3 regions of the Streptomyces sp. NPDC041068 genome follow, and region 1 is predicted to be linked to each of the others. Evidence: riboswitches for the same ligand, from Rfam matches in the RefSeq annotation. Region 1 holds a riboswitch; each other region holds the start of a gene.
The links. Region 1 has a riboswitch for cobalamin ahead of AB0B50_RS16600 (ABC transporter substrate-binding protein). Riboswitches for the same ligand answer to the same signal wherever they lie in the genome.
Positions count from the first base shown of each region.

Region 2: another riboswitch for cobalamin. It lies ahead of AB0B50_RS01665 (CbtB-domain containing protein); the one in region 1 lies ahead of AB0B50_RS16600 (ABC transporter substrate-binding protein).
Region 3: another riboswitch for cobalamin. It lies ahead of AB0B50_RS24510 (cobalamin biosynthesis protein); the one in region 1 lies ahead of AB0B50_RS16600 (ABC transporter substrate-binding protein).

Region 1 is NZ_JBEZCG010000006.1:395,423-400,486, forward strand. Features, by position in the region: gene AB0B50_RS16580 (DUF2252 domain-containing protein) at 1-376, shown strand, start outside; gene AB0B50_RS16585 (HAD family hydrolase) at 402-1,532, opposite strand; gene AB0B50_RS16590 (helix-turn-helix domain-containing protein) at 1,722-2,588, shown strand; gene AB0B50_RS16595 (VOC family protein) at 2,681-3,076, shown strand; cobalamin riboswitch at 3,084-3,269, shown strand; gene AB0B50_RS16600 (ABC transporter substrate-binding protein) at 3,335-4,369, shown strand; gene AB0B50_RS16605 (iron chelate uptake ABC transporter family permease subunit) at 4,537-5,064, shown strand, end outside.
Region 2 is NZ_JBEZCG010000001.1:439,802-444,865, forward strand. Features, by position in the region: gene AB0B50_RS01655 (hypothetical protein) at 1-899, opposite strand, end outside; gene AB0B50_RS01660 (CbtA family protein) at 992-1,750, opposite strand; gene AB0B50_RS01665 (CbtB-domain containing protein) at 1,775-1,996, opposite strand; cobalamin riboswitch at 2,033-2,185, opposite strand; gene AB0B50_RS01670 (histidine phosphatase family protein) at 2,271-2,867, shown strand; gene AB0B50_RS01675 (sporulation protein) at 3,266-4,276, opposite strand; gene AB0B50_RS01680 (hypothetical protein) at 4,908-5,064, opposite strand, start outside.
Region 3 is NZ_JBEZCG010000010.1:332,707-337,770, reverse strand. Features, by position in the region: gene AB0B50_RS24530 (hypothetical protein) at 1-74, shown strand, start outside; gene AB0B50_RS24525 (helix-turn-helix transcriptional regulator) at 338-1,198, shown strand; gene AB0B50_RS24520 (hypothetical protein) at 1,239-1,745, shown strand; gene AB0B50_RS24515 (DUF397 domain-containing protein) at 1,982-2,188, opposite strand; cobalamin riboswitch at 2,456-2,588, shown strand; gene AB0B50_RS24510 (cobalamin biosynthesis protein) at 2,699-3,781, shown strand; gene AB0B50_RS24505 (cobyric acid synthase) at 3,778-5,064, shown strand, end outside.

The DNA.
Region 1 (5,064 bases):
CCCGGGGCACCGCGTGGTGGCGGGGCAGCGGCTGCTCCAGGCGGCGAGCGACATCTTCCTCGGCTGGATGACCGGGCCCCAGGGCCGCGCCTTCTACTGGCGCCAGCTGCGCGACATGAAGGGCTCCGCGGACCTCGCCGCCATGTCGGCCGCCGACCTGCGCGCCTACGCGGGCCTGTGCGGCACCGCCCTGGCCCGCGCCCACGCACGCTCCGGCGACCGCATCGCGATCGCCGCCTACCTCGGCGGCTCGGACACCTTCGACCGCGCCGTCGCCGACTTCGCACTGCGCTACGCCGCCCAGAACACCCGCGACCACGCGGCGCTCACCGCGGCGATCGGCTCCGGGGTGATCGGGGCGGCGCCCGGGGTCTGAGGGACCCCGGGCCTTCGGCGAACCGCTAGCCGATCTGGTCCGGGGTGACCGTCAGCCAGCGCTTGTCGGCGGTCACCTTCTGGCCGAGCTCGCGCTGCCGCTGCGCGTTCTTCTTCTTCATCCCGTCGAGCTGCTTCATGTACGAGTCCTTGCGGTTGACCCAGACCCGTACGCCGCCGTGCTCCACGTCCGCGGAGTGGAACAGCATCGGGCCGTCGCTGACCGGGGTGTCACCGGCGGCGAGGATCGGCTTCTTCCACTCGTCGATGTACGTGTTGATCGCCGCGGGCTTGCCCTCGTACCAGGTCAGCGGCGCCCACAGGTTCGGCGTCAGCTCGCGCTTCGCGAGCTTCTCGCGGTCCTTCTCGCCGAAGCGGCCCTCGGCGATCTCCTTGCGGGAGGTGGTCACTTCACCGGTCTTGCGGTCCTTGAGCTGCATCGAGACACCGATGACGTTCTGCGGCTTCACGCCGTAGCCGTACTTCGGGTCGGCGAGCACCATGCGCACCAGGTCCTCGCCGGCCGCGCTGACCACGTACACCTCGATGCCGTGGGCCCGCAGCGTCTTGTAGAGCTGCTGCATGCCGCGCGAGAACTCCGGCGCCTTCACCTCGGTCCTCGTGAGCTTCCCGTCCTCGTAGTACTCGGCCGGGATCGGCTTCTTGTACGCCAGGAGTTCGTCGACGTACCCCTTGAGCTCGTTCAGCGTGAAGCCGGAGAAGATCTGCGCGGCCCACGGGTAGCAGACCTGGTCGTCCACCTCGCACAGCCGGTTGTAGTAGCTGTAGAGGCTCTCCTTGTGCCCGGCCTTGTCCTTGAAGGGGATGACCTTCAGGGACGGGTCCATCGTCTTGCGGGTCAGGACGCCCTTCATCTCCAGGAAGGGCAGCAGCGACTCCTCCAGGTCGCCCCGGTACGTCGTGTTGTCCGCGTCGAAGACGGCGTACGCGCCCTTGTGGTCGTTCTTCGCGATGACCTTGCCGAGCTGCTTCGCGACGGGCTTCGGCCAGTGCGAGAGCTCACGGGCGGTGGCCGCCGAGGTGTCGGCGGCGCTGGCCTCGCTCGTCGGCCACAGCGCGCTGCCCGCGAGGACGGCGGCGGCCAGCGCGCCCGTGGTGCCGATGACGGCCAGCTTTCCCTTTGCCCGTACTGCCATGTCCCTACGTCCCTGCCGTTCCCTGAGAGCGATGCGCGGCCCCGTCCGGAGCGGCGCGCAATGCTATGGGGCGACGCCCTCATTTCCCATGATCGAAGTCACCGTGCACAGGGGGCATGGGGAAGGTGAACACGGGTAGTCGAACCGGACGCCGAGACCGCTTCGGACGGGCCGCGCATACTGGGAGCCATGGGCTCCCAGGAGTTCGTCAGGGCCGTTCCCCGGCTCGACGGCATGGTCGTGTCCGCGGTCGGCTACCGCACCGCCGGGCAGCGGCCCGCCCTGCACCGGGGCCTGCCGTCGCCGTATCTGACGGTGGTCTTCTCCCTGGACGGGACCATCGCGGGCGGCGGCACACCGGACCAGGCGACCGGCGTGGACGCGGTGCGCACCGAGATCATGGTGGGCGGCCTGCACCAGAGCCCCGTCTACCTCGTCTCGCCCGAGCACGAGGCGGGCATCCAGCTCGCCGTGCACCCCCTCGCGGCCCGCGCGCTCCTCGGCCTGCCCGCGGCGGCCCTGAGCACAGAGATCGTGACCAGGGGCACGGACGTGTTCGGCGGCCGCGCCGCCGAGGTCCGCGAGCAACTGTGCGCCCTCGACCGCTGGGAGGACCGCTTCGCGCTGCTCTCCGGCTATCTGCGGCGGCGCGCGGCGGCCGCCGACGCGGGGCGGGTGCGGCCCGAGGTCGCCGAGGCCTGGGCCTGGCTCGCCAGGCACCGGGGCGCGGGCACGGTCGGCGGCCTGTCCCGGCACGTCGCGCTCAGCGAGCGGCGGCTGAGCGCCCTGTTCCGCGCCGAGACCGGGCTGAGCCCCAAGCAGGCCGCGCGCCTGATGCGCTTCGAGCACGCCAAGGCCGCCGTGGCCCGCACGGTCACGGCCGAGGCCCCGCCCGACCTCGCCCGGGTCGCGGCCGACGCCGGGTACTACGACCACTCCCACCTCGTACGCGACTTCCAGCAGTACACGGAGCTCAGTCCCACCGGCTGGCTTGCCGAGGAGTGCCGGAATATCCAAGCCGGGGCCCATGGCGTGGGCGAAGAGTGGGAGGCATGAACACCACACGAGACACCACGGCAGAACACCCCTCGCACCCCACGGCGGAAAAGGACACCACGGCAGAACAGCGGCTCGGCACGCCTCCGCCGATGATCTGGCCGGGCCTCCAGGCCGAGGACGCCCCCGCGCTGATCGACTTCCTCGTCGACACCGTCGGCTTCCTGCGCACCGCCGTCTACGAGGACGGCGGCCGCGTCGCCCACGCCCAGCTCGACTGGCCCGAGGGCGGCGGCATCATGCTCGGCTCGTACGATCCGGACGCGGTCGCCGGCACCTGCGGGAAGCCCGGCACCGCGGGGGCCTACGTCGTCACCGACCACGTGGACGCCCTGTACGCGAAGCTGACCGCGGCGGGCGTGCGGATCACCGCCGAGATCGAGGACAAGCCGTACGGAAGCAGGGAGTTCGGCATCCTCGACCCGGAGGGAAACCGCTGGTCGTTCGGCACCTATCGGGGCGAGCCGAGGCCCGGACCGACCCCCTGAGCAGGCGTGATAACTTGCGCAAGCCAGTCAAACCCACACCTGGGCCAGGGAATCCGGTGAGAATCCGGAACTGACGCGCAGCGGTGAGGGGGACGGGCGGGGCCACGGCCACTGGGCGTCTTCGGACGTCCGGGAAGGCGCCCCGTCCGGCCGATCCCGAGTCCGAAGACCTGCTGGCGCCTCCGCTCGCACACCGGGCGGCGGAGGTCGTGACGCAGGCCAGGCTCCGCGTATGAGCCGTGACACTCAAGGGATCACGTGTCCTCGAAGAACCGTCGTATACGTACGTTCGCCCTGCTCGGCGCCGGAGCGCTCGCGCTGACCGCGTGCGGCGGCTCCGCGGAGAAGACAGCGGAAAAGGACGCGAAGGGCTACCCCGTGACGGTCGCCTCCTGCGGCAAGGAGGCCGAGGTCAAGGCCCCGCCGCAGCGGGCCGTCTCCCTGGACCAGGGCTCCACGGAGATCCTCCTCTCGCTCGGCCTCGCCGACCGCATGGTGGGCACCGGCACGTGGACCGACCCGGTCCTGAAGAACCTGGCCAAGGACAACGCCAAGGTGGAGCGGCTCTCCGACCGCTACCCGGCGCTGGAGAAGGTCCTCTCCAAGGAGCCCGACTTCGTCAGCGCCTCCTTCCTCTACACGGTCGGCAAGGGCGGCGTCGCCGACCGGACGAAGTTCACCGAACTCGGCGTCCCCGTCTATGTCTCGCCCACCGACTGCGCGGGCAAGGACAACGACGGCGGAGGCGACGGCAAGCGCGTCAAGACGCTCACCATGGACACCGTCTACGGCGAGGTGCGGGACCTGGCGAAGGTGTTCGGCGTCGAGAAGCGCGGCGAGAAGCTGATCGCGGACATGAAGGGCCGGATCTCCAAGGCCACGAAGGACATCGACGCCTCCGACGCCACGCTCCTCTACTGGTTCGCCAACTCCGGCGCCCCCTACATGGCGGGCTGCTGCGGCGCCCCCGGGATCATCACCCGTGAGCTCGGCGCGAAGAACGTCTTCGACGACACGCGCGAGGAGTGGCCGCAGATCAACTGGGAGACGGTCGCCGACCGCGACCCCGACGTCCTCGTCATCGGCGACCTCACGCGCAAGTCGCAGTCCGCGGAGAGCGCCGAGGCGAAGATCAAGTTCCTGGAGACCAACCCGGCGACCAAGAACCTGACCGCCGTGAAGGAGAAGCGCTACGTCCTGCTGAGCGGCCAGGCCATGAACCCCACGATCCGCACGGTCGACGGCATCGAACAAGTGGCGGCGGGCCTACGGAAGTTCGGGCTGACGAAGTGACGCCCGGCAGGCGGGGCGAGGGTTCGGGGCGAGGACCTGCGGCGGGCCATGCCACCGTGCCGGTCGACGCCGCTCCGGCGTCCACCGCTCCGGCGTCCACCGCTCCGGCGTCCGCCGTGCCGGTCGACGCCGCCCCGGAACCCGGCGGCTCCTCGGTCCCCGGAGCGCTGCGGCAAGCGCTGCTGTGGCTCGGGGGCTTCGGGGTGCTGGTGGTGTCCGTGGCCGTCGCCGTCACCATCGGGCCCGCGGACATCTCCGTCCCCGACGTGTGGTCCGCGGTCGCCGCGCACCTGGGGTGGGGCGAGGCGCGGCTCACGCCGATCAGGGACGGCATCGTGTGGAACCTGCGGATGCCCCGCACCCTGCTCGCCGCGGTCTGCGGCGCCGGGCTCGCGGTCTGCGGTGCCGTCATGCAGTCCCTGCTCCGCAACCCCCTCGCCGACCCCTTCGTGCTCGGGGTGTCGTCCGGGGCGTCCACCGGAGCCGTCGCGGTCGTCGTCCTCGGCGTCGGCGGGGGAGCGCTGTCGGTCTCGGCAGGGGCCTTCGCGGGCGCGCTCTGCTCGTTCGCCCTGGTGCTGCTGCTCAGCCACACCCTGGGCGGCACGACGGACCGGGTCGTCCTGTCCGGCGTCGCGGCCATGCAGCTCTTCTCCGCGCTGACGTCGTTCGTCATCCTGGCGGCGGGCGACGCGGAG
Region 2 (5,064 bases), on a different contig from region 1:
GCCCGGCGGCTGCTGACCAGGACGTACACGCCGGCCGGCAGCACGGGCGGCAGGAACAGGACGTTCACCGCGTCCGACTCCTCCTGCCGCTCCGCCTCGTCCAGGGCGTCCACCGCGACGATCAGCGGCACGTCGTCGGGCAGAGCGGCACGGGCTTCGGCGAGCATCCGGCCGACGAGTTCGCCGTAGCGGCCTGTGTCGCCCGCGTCGGCCGGGGCGGCGATGCCGTACTTGGCACGCAGCTGGGCGCCGAGGTTCGTCACGAACTGCCGGGCACCGACGATGCCTTGGCTGCGTACGTTGAAGTGAGCCACGCAGCCGGTGCGGCGCACGTACTCGGCCATGATCGCTGTCTTGCCGTCGCCCGGATCACCCTCGAGGCGGAAGTATCCGCGCCCCGCGGGCCCGCCCACGAAGTCGTCGATCGCGTCGAAGACGTACTCGCGCCCGAGGAAGCCCGCCGTCTTGTCGTCGATCAGCCCGGCCGCACCGCTCGGCAGTGTCACCGGTACGTCCAGGGCGCGGGCCACCTCATCGACCTGCGCGCCGAACCCGTCGTGCCACCGGATGCGGCGGAACGGGCCGACGGGCGCGGCGAGTCGGCCGAGGTCGGTGCCGTCCGGTGCCAGCAGGAACAGCGCGGGGGTGCCGTGCGAGCGCCGCCTCTCCACGGCGCTCGCGATCTGCTCCGCCACGTCCCGTTCGGCCGGGGTGGAGGCGGACGTGGACGTGCCTGTGGTCCCGGAGAGGATCGCGAGGAAGTGCGTGCAGGTGTCGTCCGCCCGCGCCGCCACCGGGACGCCTCGCGCCCGGAGTACCGCCGTCAGCCGGGCGGCGAGCGTTGCGTCCGCGGGCGCGCGTGAGGAGAAGGCCATGAAGACGCGAGGTCGTGCTGTCACATTCCTCCGCTCAGGGGAGCGTCGGCTTCCACCGTTCAGGGGAGCGTCGGCCCTGCCGTTCACGAAGAGAGTATTCCTCCGGCTCCTGACCGTCAGCCCTTGACGACCGTCTCCGTTCCCCCCTCCGAGCTCGCCGTAGCAGGGGCCAGTGCGCGTTCGGCCAGGACTCCGAACACCAGCCCGAAGGCGGTCCACAGGGTGATCTGGACGGCGATCGCCGCCAGCCGGAACTCCCACAGCGCAGCGGCGGGGAAGTGCTCCGGGACCTTGCTGAAGGACGGCAGGAACACGTAGGCGAGCCCAACGGCGAGGACGTAGAACGCGCTCGCGGCGATGGTGGCGTTCCAGTTGCCCAGCAGTGGTGCGAGGCGCTTGCCCAGGACCACCGCGCCGACGGCGAGCAGCACGCCGAGCGCGATCATGAGGAAGTACAGGGCGGTGCGCCGTCCGACCGTGTCGGGGTCGCCGACGGCCGGCGGATTGGCCGGGTACTTCAGGAACGGCACGACGTACACAGTGATCAGACCGGCGGCCGCGAGGAGCAGCGCGCTCGCGCGTGGCCCGAAGCGCCCGATGCGGCCGAGCGCGAAGCAGTACGCGAGGGCGGTGATCCCGCCGAAGGCGACTCCATAGACGAGAACACCGGTTGACAGGCCGGCGGTGGACTGCAGCGTGCGGCTGACGACTTCCGCGCCGTGTTCGTCTTCGTGGGCGTGCGCCTCCTCGAAGGCGATCGCCGCGTCGACGCCTGGCTCACCCAAGAAGTAGGAGACGGCGAGGGCGAGCATGCTCGCGGCGAGTCCCGCGAGCATGCCACGCACCAGCAGGTTGCGGACAGTTGCAGAGTTCATGGGCTGTACGACTCTCCGCTGCCGTCAGTGGCAGGGGAAGCCGAGCAGGTGGCGGGCGTCATGCACCCATTCGTGGACGTCCTGGCCGCTCATCACGGATGTGGCGCCCTGCTCGACGCCGACGAAGTAGAGCAGGACCAGCATCAGGATGCCGAAGAAGACCGCCCAGGGCGCGATGGCGCCGATCGGCAGCTTGGCTGGTACGGCGGTGGGGGTGGTGGTCGGCTGAGCGGCAGACTGCGCCATGGCAGGCCCTCCCGGGGAACTCGCGTCCCGTCTCGGTGGTGCACAGGACGGCGGGGCGGGTCTGACTCACGCGGCCCACCCAGGGGTGAGGACCGGGTTTACAGTGGCGCGACCGTGCCGGAGTTCCACCGGCTTCCGCGAACCCGTCGTCGATATCGACGAGAAGGTACCGCGCAGGGAAGAGGAGGCCAAGGGCGTGAGGGAGCACGGTCATGGGGTGCACGGGGCGTGAAGTCCCGCGGGCAGCAATGATGTTGAGAAGCGGGACGGACGTGTGACGAGTCGAGTCGTGTTGATCTCACCCGCCATCAGCGGGGCGCTGCGGGAGGCGCGCTTCGACGACAGGTGCCCGCTGGATGCTTCTGGTCTGAGGCGTGCGCGGGCCTCGGCCGAGGGTCTGCCGCCGGGGGACCGTGCCTGGGTCTCCCCTTCGGTGCGCTGCCGCGAAACGGCCGAGGCCCTCGGTCTGGACGCCGCGGTCGTACCCGCACTGGTCGGGCTCGATGTGGGGCGCTGGCGCGGCGCGACCCTGGCCGAGGTGAGCGCACGGGAACCGGAGGCGGTGAGCCAGTGGCTGGCGGATCCGGACTCGGCGCCTCATGGTGGCGAGTCGGTACGGGACTTCTGTGATCGGATCTCGGCCTGGCTGGACGGGGCCGCAGAGTCGCCAGGGCGGAGCACGGCCGTGGTGGATCCGGAAGTGGTGCGAGCCGCGGGGGTACGGGTGCTCGGGGCACCCCAGTCGGCGTTCTGGCGGATCGACGTGCCGCCCCTGACTGCGACGGAGCTCAGCGGACGAGCCGGGCGCTGGAACATTCGGTTCGGGCAGTCTCTCGAGCGGGCGCCGGGCCCACCTGACAGTGGTGCGTAGAGGGTACGCAGATGCGGTCGGCGTGAGAGGGCGTACGGCGGAGCCTTGCTCGGCAGGGCCGGGGGGCCGAGGGCGTGGTGTCCCGCGCCGAACACCGGCCGCACTGATCGGACTCAGCGGCCGACCGCCCAACTTCCTTGCTCAATCCCTACCCGGCCACGATGCCCCCCCAGGTCGGAAAGGGGGCTTGACTCTCGGGCCGACAACCACGATCCCCTCTCGCCTGCGGAGAGGGCCAGTTCGGAGAGCGCCGAGAACGAGGCGCGGACCGCCGCCCGCATGCGATGGCGTAGTCGTGCGGGCAGCGGGGGACCGTAAGGGGGAGAACCGTGTCGTCAGGCGCTGACGTAGAGGTCGGATGCCTCAGGTCTGCTCCCTGATGTCCTTGTGTGCGCCGACTACCCCTCGTCCTCCTCGTCGTCGCCCTCGAAGAAGTCGCCCACCTCGTCGACTGCTTCGGCCGCAACCATGCCGCCGACGACGCCGACCGCGAGCCCGGCCGCGCCGGCCGCGACGACGGTGCCCATGCCGGGTCCCGAGCGGTGGTGATCCTCGCGCCCGTGGTGGTGTTCGCCGTGGCCGTTCCCCGAGCCATAGGGGTCACCGTGTCCATACGCGGCGTGCGAGCCGTACGACGAGCGGTGCTCGATGACCTGCCGAATCCAGCCGTCGACCACGCCATTCCAGTCCGCGCGCGCCGCCTCGTCGTGGCCCACCGCGAACCGGGTGACGGTGTCATGGCCGGAGGAGAAGACCCCGCCGCGCTTGTCCGCCTCCAGGACCACCTCCATGCCCCCGGGGCCGGCGAGGAAGGTCAGCTCGATCTCGTTGACGGCGTGGGAGTACCGCGGGGCCGGGGTGAGCTCGATCTCCTGATAGAAGGGAAGTTGCTGGCCGGTACCGCCGATGCGGCCGTACTCCAGGTCGGCGGACCGGAAGCCGAAACCCAGTTGGCCGAGGGCCTCCAGGATCGCCTCCTGTACGGGCAACGGGCGCACGGTGAGCGGGTCCAGGTCACCCTTGTCCTTCGCGCCCGCCACCGACAGTTCGGTACGCACACCGAGCACAATCCCGAGACCCTGCCCGTACAACTCCGAGACGGGGGTCTCCCAGGGCAGCGTCACGCTGAACGGCACGCTGCGCTCCTCGCTCGCGGCGAGGCGGAACCCGCCGCCGACAGTGAACCGGTCGAAGGTGACGACACCCTCGCTCTCACCGCCCTCGTGCTCGGCCTCGACCCGGGCTACCAGCTCCAGGGTGATGTGCTCGATGTCGAAGTCGGCGTTGCCGCCCTTGAGATGGACCTGACCCGACAGACTGCCACCGGGCTGGACCGCACCCGGGTCCAGGACCGTGTCGACCGTGGGGCCACCCACACCGAGCGAGCCGAGCAGCCGTTTGAACACCATCGCGGCGTCCACTCCTTCATGTGATCGTTCGTCAAAAGCCCTTATCTACAGGGCTGTAGAAGTATAGAGGCCGCTTCGAGTCGCAGGCGAGCACCCATGAGGGGTGGCGGGAGGGGTAGGTGTTCAGGTCGTGCGGACCGGGTTTGTGCCGGTTGAGAAGGCCCATGGTGACGTCCGGAACCGCCTTGAGGGGCCTTTCTCTTCCTCTGCTGCTCCATGTAGCCGTACAGCAGTGCCTCGTCGCTGAACACCGCGTCGACGCTGCCCTGCGGCGTCGTGAGGTAGGGGCCTATGAAGTCGAGTTCTTCGCCCAGGCGGTAGGCGATGCCCATGTCGAAGCCGCGATTGCGGTGGCCGGCGAACAGGTTGAGTCCCGGCTGATCGAACGCAGTTGCGATGTGCGCGGTGTCCTGGAGGTGTCCCGGAGGATGGGCCTCTTGTCCTCGCTGTCGTCATCGCCGCAGCCCGCTGCAGCGGCCAGACCGAGCGCGGCCGTCGGCGCGATGCCGGATCGTACTGTCAGTCCTCTGCGAGTCGGCGCCGTCGTCGCGGCTTCCGTCCGAGGGCGCGGGGCCCGTCGAGTCGTTGTCAGTCGTTCATGTCGGTCGCCAATATCGGTCGCTAATGTCGGTCATCCGTGCCAGTCGTCCACGTGCGCCGAGGTCACCGACAGGTCCAGCACGCAGTTGGGTTCCGCCTTCATGCGCAGCGTGAGGAGGGTGTTCTTGTGGTCGCGGCCCAACTCGAAGACGAACTCCTCACCTGGGCCCTCGGGTTCGAGTTCGAAC
Region 3 (5,064 bases), on a different contig from region 1:
GCACCGGCGCGTACGCCTGCTTCGCGCTGTGCGCGGCGGCCGTCGCGTACGGGATCTATCTGATCGTCGCCTGACGAGGGCCCGGCACGGGCTCACAGCAAAAACGCGCAACGCGCGCGGGGCCGGGAAGCACATCGCTTCCCGGCCCCGCGCGCGTTCTGCGTCTCCCGGCGCTCCCGTGACTCCAGAGAAACGACACATGTCAGATTGGTGTGAGCTCTTGGCTCTGGGCGGAGAGCGCATAGCATACTGCTGACGGCTTCCTGATAGGGTCCGTAAGCATATGGCGTATCGCCAGGCTTACTACAGGACCCCGTTCGACGGAAGAAGGAGCAGGATGCCCAGGGCTGTTGACCCGAGTCTCAATCGACGCAGGCTCCGAATCGAGTTGCGCAAGGCCCGCGAGAAGGCCGGACTGACCCAGCGCGAGGCATCCGACGCCTTGGAGTGGTCCCTTTCCAAGATCATTCGTATCGAGGCGGGCACCGTCAGTGTCTCCGTGACCGATCTGCGCGCACTGCTGCAGCACTACCGCGTGGACTCCCCCGAACTCGTCGCCGAACTGGAGGAGGCGGCCCGAGGATCGAAGGGGCAGAGCTGGTGGACGGACTTCTCCGACGTCCTCAACCCGACCTTCACGCAGTACCTGGGGTATGAGAGCGCCGCCAACTCCATCCGCACCTACCACCCGATCGTGATGCCCGGCTATCTGCAGACGGAGGACTACGCCGAGGCGCTGCTCGCGCCCCGCGTCCCCGAGGAGCGCGCCCGGCGCGTGGTCGAACTGCGGACGGCCCGCCAGGAGCGCCTCTTCGAAGGCGACGACACCCCCGAGACGTTCCTGATCGTGGACGAGGCGGCCCTGCGACGTCGCATCGGCACACCCGCGGTGATGCGCCATCAGCTCCAGCACCTCAAGGAGATGATGGAGCTCCCCCGAGTGACCGTCCAGATCCTCCCTTTCTCCGCAGGCGCGCACTACAGCACCCTGGGCAGCTTCGTCCTCCTCGGCTTCAAGGACGACGACGACCTGCTGTGGGTGGAGCACGCGGCGGGCTCGCTCGCCATTCGCGACGATCACGCGCTCCTGGCCCGGTACCAGGAGTGCTTCGGCACCATCAACGACCTCGCGCTCAGCGATGACGACGCGATCCGCTTCATCGACCGGGTCGCCGCCGAGGACTTCGCCACCAGTTAGGCCTGGGAGCAGGGAGCTGCCAGGCACGCAGGGAGGGACGATGCCGCCCACCGGACCGAGCGGTTGGAGTGCCGTACGGGACTGGTTCCGCACGGTCTTCCAGGGGGCGGAGGTGGCGGAGGACGATCGTCCGCCTGCGCTGTCGGACAACGACCTGCGGGGCCTGGTGATCAAGGAGGAGGAGACCACCGATCGCTACCTCAAGCTGTTGGCTGCCGAGCAGGAGCTTGAGATGGGCATGGAAAAGGCGCACTCAGACAACGCGATAGCCCGGTTCAAGGTCGCGATGCTCTGGGGTGGCTGCGCCGTGGTCCTCGTGATCCTCGCCCTCGCCCTGCTCGTCCACGCCGCACGTGGCGTGCGGGTCAGTCTTCCCAAGGGCGTGTGGATGCCCCTCAGCATCGTCGGCGCCGCCCTGCTCACCTGGGCAGGGCGGCGACTCGGAGCGTTCCTCCGTGGCCGTGCCGCCACCCGGCTCAACCGTGGTCCCGCTCCCGGCGACGCCCCTGGCTCACCAGACGAACGGACTCCGCGCGGTACGCCCTGACCGGGCCGTACCCCGCCGACCACAGTCCGATGGCCAGGGCGACCACAGCCGCCGTCACCAGCCATACGACGAGTTTGCCGCGGGATCCGTCCACCAGCAGCGAGGCCGCCGCCCCCACGACATTCGCCAACAAGCCGCACAGCAGGGAGTACCCCCAAGGAGAGGCGCCGTCGAGATGCGGCGTTCCCCTCCCTTCACCGACGCTCATCGACCTCTCCCCCGTTCAGGCCCGGACGCTATGCGCCGTGGAAACTCCCGGACTTGAGAGCGGTGAGCAGGCCGCGCCACGCGCCGCGGGAGAAGGCAAGCCTTGCCGCATCCGGATCCTTGGAGTCACGAACCATCACCCCCTCCCCGGCGAAACGCACGGCCACGCACTCGTTCCCATTCTCCGAGCGACTGCTCGTGCGCCACTGCTGCGCGGATGGGCCCCCGTCGACCACGCATACCTCCTCAGATCGAGAGGCGGCGTCCACTGGGGCGTCCCACCGTGACCGACGACCCTAGCGCCGTCACACACCGCAGCACAGGGCGCCGGGACGAACGGCCTCACATGTCCGAAACCAGGCAGCTGCCGTGCTTCTGCCGCTCTCCGATTCTCGTTTTCAGACTAGGGCGGGCGGATCCGATCGGCCAGAGGCAATCCGGTCCCGTGTGGGTCCCAACACACTCTCCCGCCGCAGGTCAACGGCGAGTTGACGGGCGTTCGCGGGGCGTGGTGGACTGCCGGGGCCAACTACGGCGGCAGAAGAGGAAGCCGGTGCGAATCCGGCGCGGTCCCGCCACTGTCATCGGGGAGACGCTCCCCGCAAGCCAGGAACTCTCGCCGCCGCATCACGTCGAACCAGGGCGCGGACACCCTGAGTGAGGACATATCGCCATGCTCGGCCGCCCGGTGCCGGTTCCCTTCCTGAGTACGAGTTCTCTCCTCAGTACGGCTGCGGGCTGAGCCCGTGAGTGCCGATCGCGACTTCGCGTACGGCGCCGCCGCCGGCCTCATCGGCGACCTGCTGCTCGGCGATCCCCGCCGGGGGCATCCGGTCGCCGCGTTCGGGCGTGCCGCGGGTGCCGTCGAGCGGGTGCTGTGGCGTGACCACCGCGGGTGGGGCGCGCTGCACGCCGTGGTGTGCGCCGGAGGCGCGGCGGGTGCCGCCGCCCTCGCTTCTTCTCTCGTACGCCGTTCACGCGCCGGATCCGTCGCGCTGACCGCCGCCGCGACCTGGTCCGTGGTCGGCGGGACCTCCCTCGGGCGTGAGGCGCGGGCCATCGGCGGGGCCCTTGAGGCCGGGGACATCGAGGTCGCCCGGGAGCGGCTGCCGCATCTGTGCGGGCGGGATCCGCAGGCCCTGGACGCGGACGGGATCGCGCGGGCCGTGGTCGAGTCCGTCGCCGAGAACACGTCCGACGCGGTGGTCGGGGCGTTGGTGTGGGGTGCGGTGGGCGGGGTTCCCGGGCTTGTCGGGTTCCGGGCCGTGAACACGTTGGACGCCATGGTGGGGCACAAGTCGGCGCGGTATCGGCGGTACGGGTGGGCTGCCGCCCGGCTGGACGATGTTCTCGGGTGGCCGGGGGCGCGGCTCACCGCGGTGCTGGCGGCTGCCGCCGGGGACTCGCCGCGGGGGGCCCTGCGGTCCTGGCGGGCGGATGCGGCGAAGCATCCGAGTCCCAATGCCGGGCCCGTCGAGGCGTCTTTCGCGGGGGCGCTGGGGGTTCGGCTCGGGGGGACGCTTTCTTATGGGGGTCGGGTTGAGCATCGGCCTGTTCTGAATGGGGACGGGCGCGATGTGCGGGTCGAGGACATCGAGCGGGCTGTGAAGCTTTCTCGGCGGGTGAGCTGGCTGGCTCTCGGAGTCGCGGTTGCTGCTCGGCTGACACGGCGCCCGGCGGTTGGGGCTGTGCCCACCCGTTCCGCCCTGCGGAACGGGTGGGCACAGCCGGGGCGGCCAGGACGGCCAGAGCGGCCAGAGTGGTCCGGACAGCCAGGACCAGCACAGCCAGGACCAGGACAGTCGCGTCAGTCTGGGAGATATTCATGAGTGGTGGGCTGCTTGTTGCTGGGACCACCTCCGATGCCGGGAAGAGTGTCGTCACCGCCGGGATCTGCCGGTGGTTGGTGCGCAAGGGTGTGTCCGTCGCGCCCTTCAAGGCGCAGAACATGTCCCTCAATTCCTTCGTCACGCGCGAAGGTGCCGAGATCGGGCGGGCGCAGGCCATGCAGGCGCAGGCCGCCCGTGTCGAGCCGAGCGCGCTGATGAACCCCGTACTGCTCAAGCCCGGCAGCGACCGGTCGAGTCAGGTCGTGCTCATGGGGAAGCCCGTGGGCGAGATGAGCGCGCGCGGCTATCACGGGGGGCGTCAGGCGGCGCTGCTCGACACCGTCGTGGGATGCCTGGAGGAGCTTCGGGGCAGCTATGACGCCGTGATCTGTGAGGGAGCGGGCAGTCCCGCCGAGATCAATCTGCGGCGTACCGACATCGTGAACATGGGCATCGCGCGCGCCGCCCGCTTTCCCGTGCTCGTGGTCGGGGACATCGACCGGGGCGGGGTCTTCGCCTCGTTCTTCGGGACGACCGCGCTGCTCAGTGCCGAGGACCAGGAGCTGGTCGCCGGGTACTTGGTGAACAAGTTCCGCGGCGACGTGTCGCTGCTCGAACCCGGCCTTGACATGCTGCACGGGCTCACCGGGCGGCGCACGTTCGGTGTGCTGCCGTTCCAGCACGGGCTCGGGATCGACGAGGAGGACGGGCTGCGGGTGTCCCTGCGGGGCGCCGTACGGGAGTCCGTCGTCGCGCCGCCCGTCGGCGAGGACGTGCTGCGGGTCGCCGTGTGCGCCGTACCGCTGATGTCCAACTTCACGGACGTGGACGCGCTGGCCGCCGAGCCGGGTGTCGTCGTGCGGTTCGTGGACCGGGCCGAGGAGCTCGTCGACGCCGACCTCGTGGTCGTACCCGGGACTCGGGGAACCGTCCGCGCCCTGCGGTGGCTGCGCGAGCGCGGGCTCGCGGACGCGCTGGCGCGCAGGGCCGCCGAGGGGCGGCCCGTGCTCGGGATCTGCGGCGGATTCCAGGTCCTCGGCGAGCACATCGAGGACGAGGTCGAGTCGCGGGCGGGGTCCGTGGACGGGCTCGGACTGCTGCCGGTGCGGGTGCGGTTCGCGCGCGAGAAGACCCTCGCGCGGCCGGTGGGTGAAGCACTCGGGGAGCGCGTCGAGGGATACGAGATCCACCATGGCGTGGCCGAAGTCGCCGGTGGGGAAGCCTTCTTGGACGGGTGCCGGGTCGGCGAGGTGTGGGGCACGCACTGGCACGGGTCGCTGGAG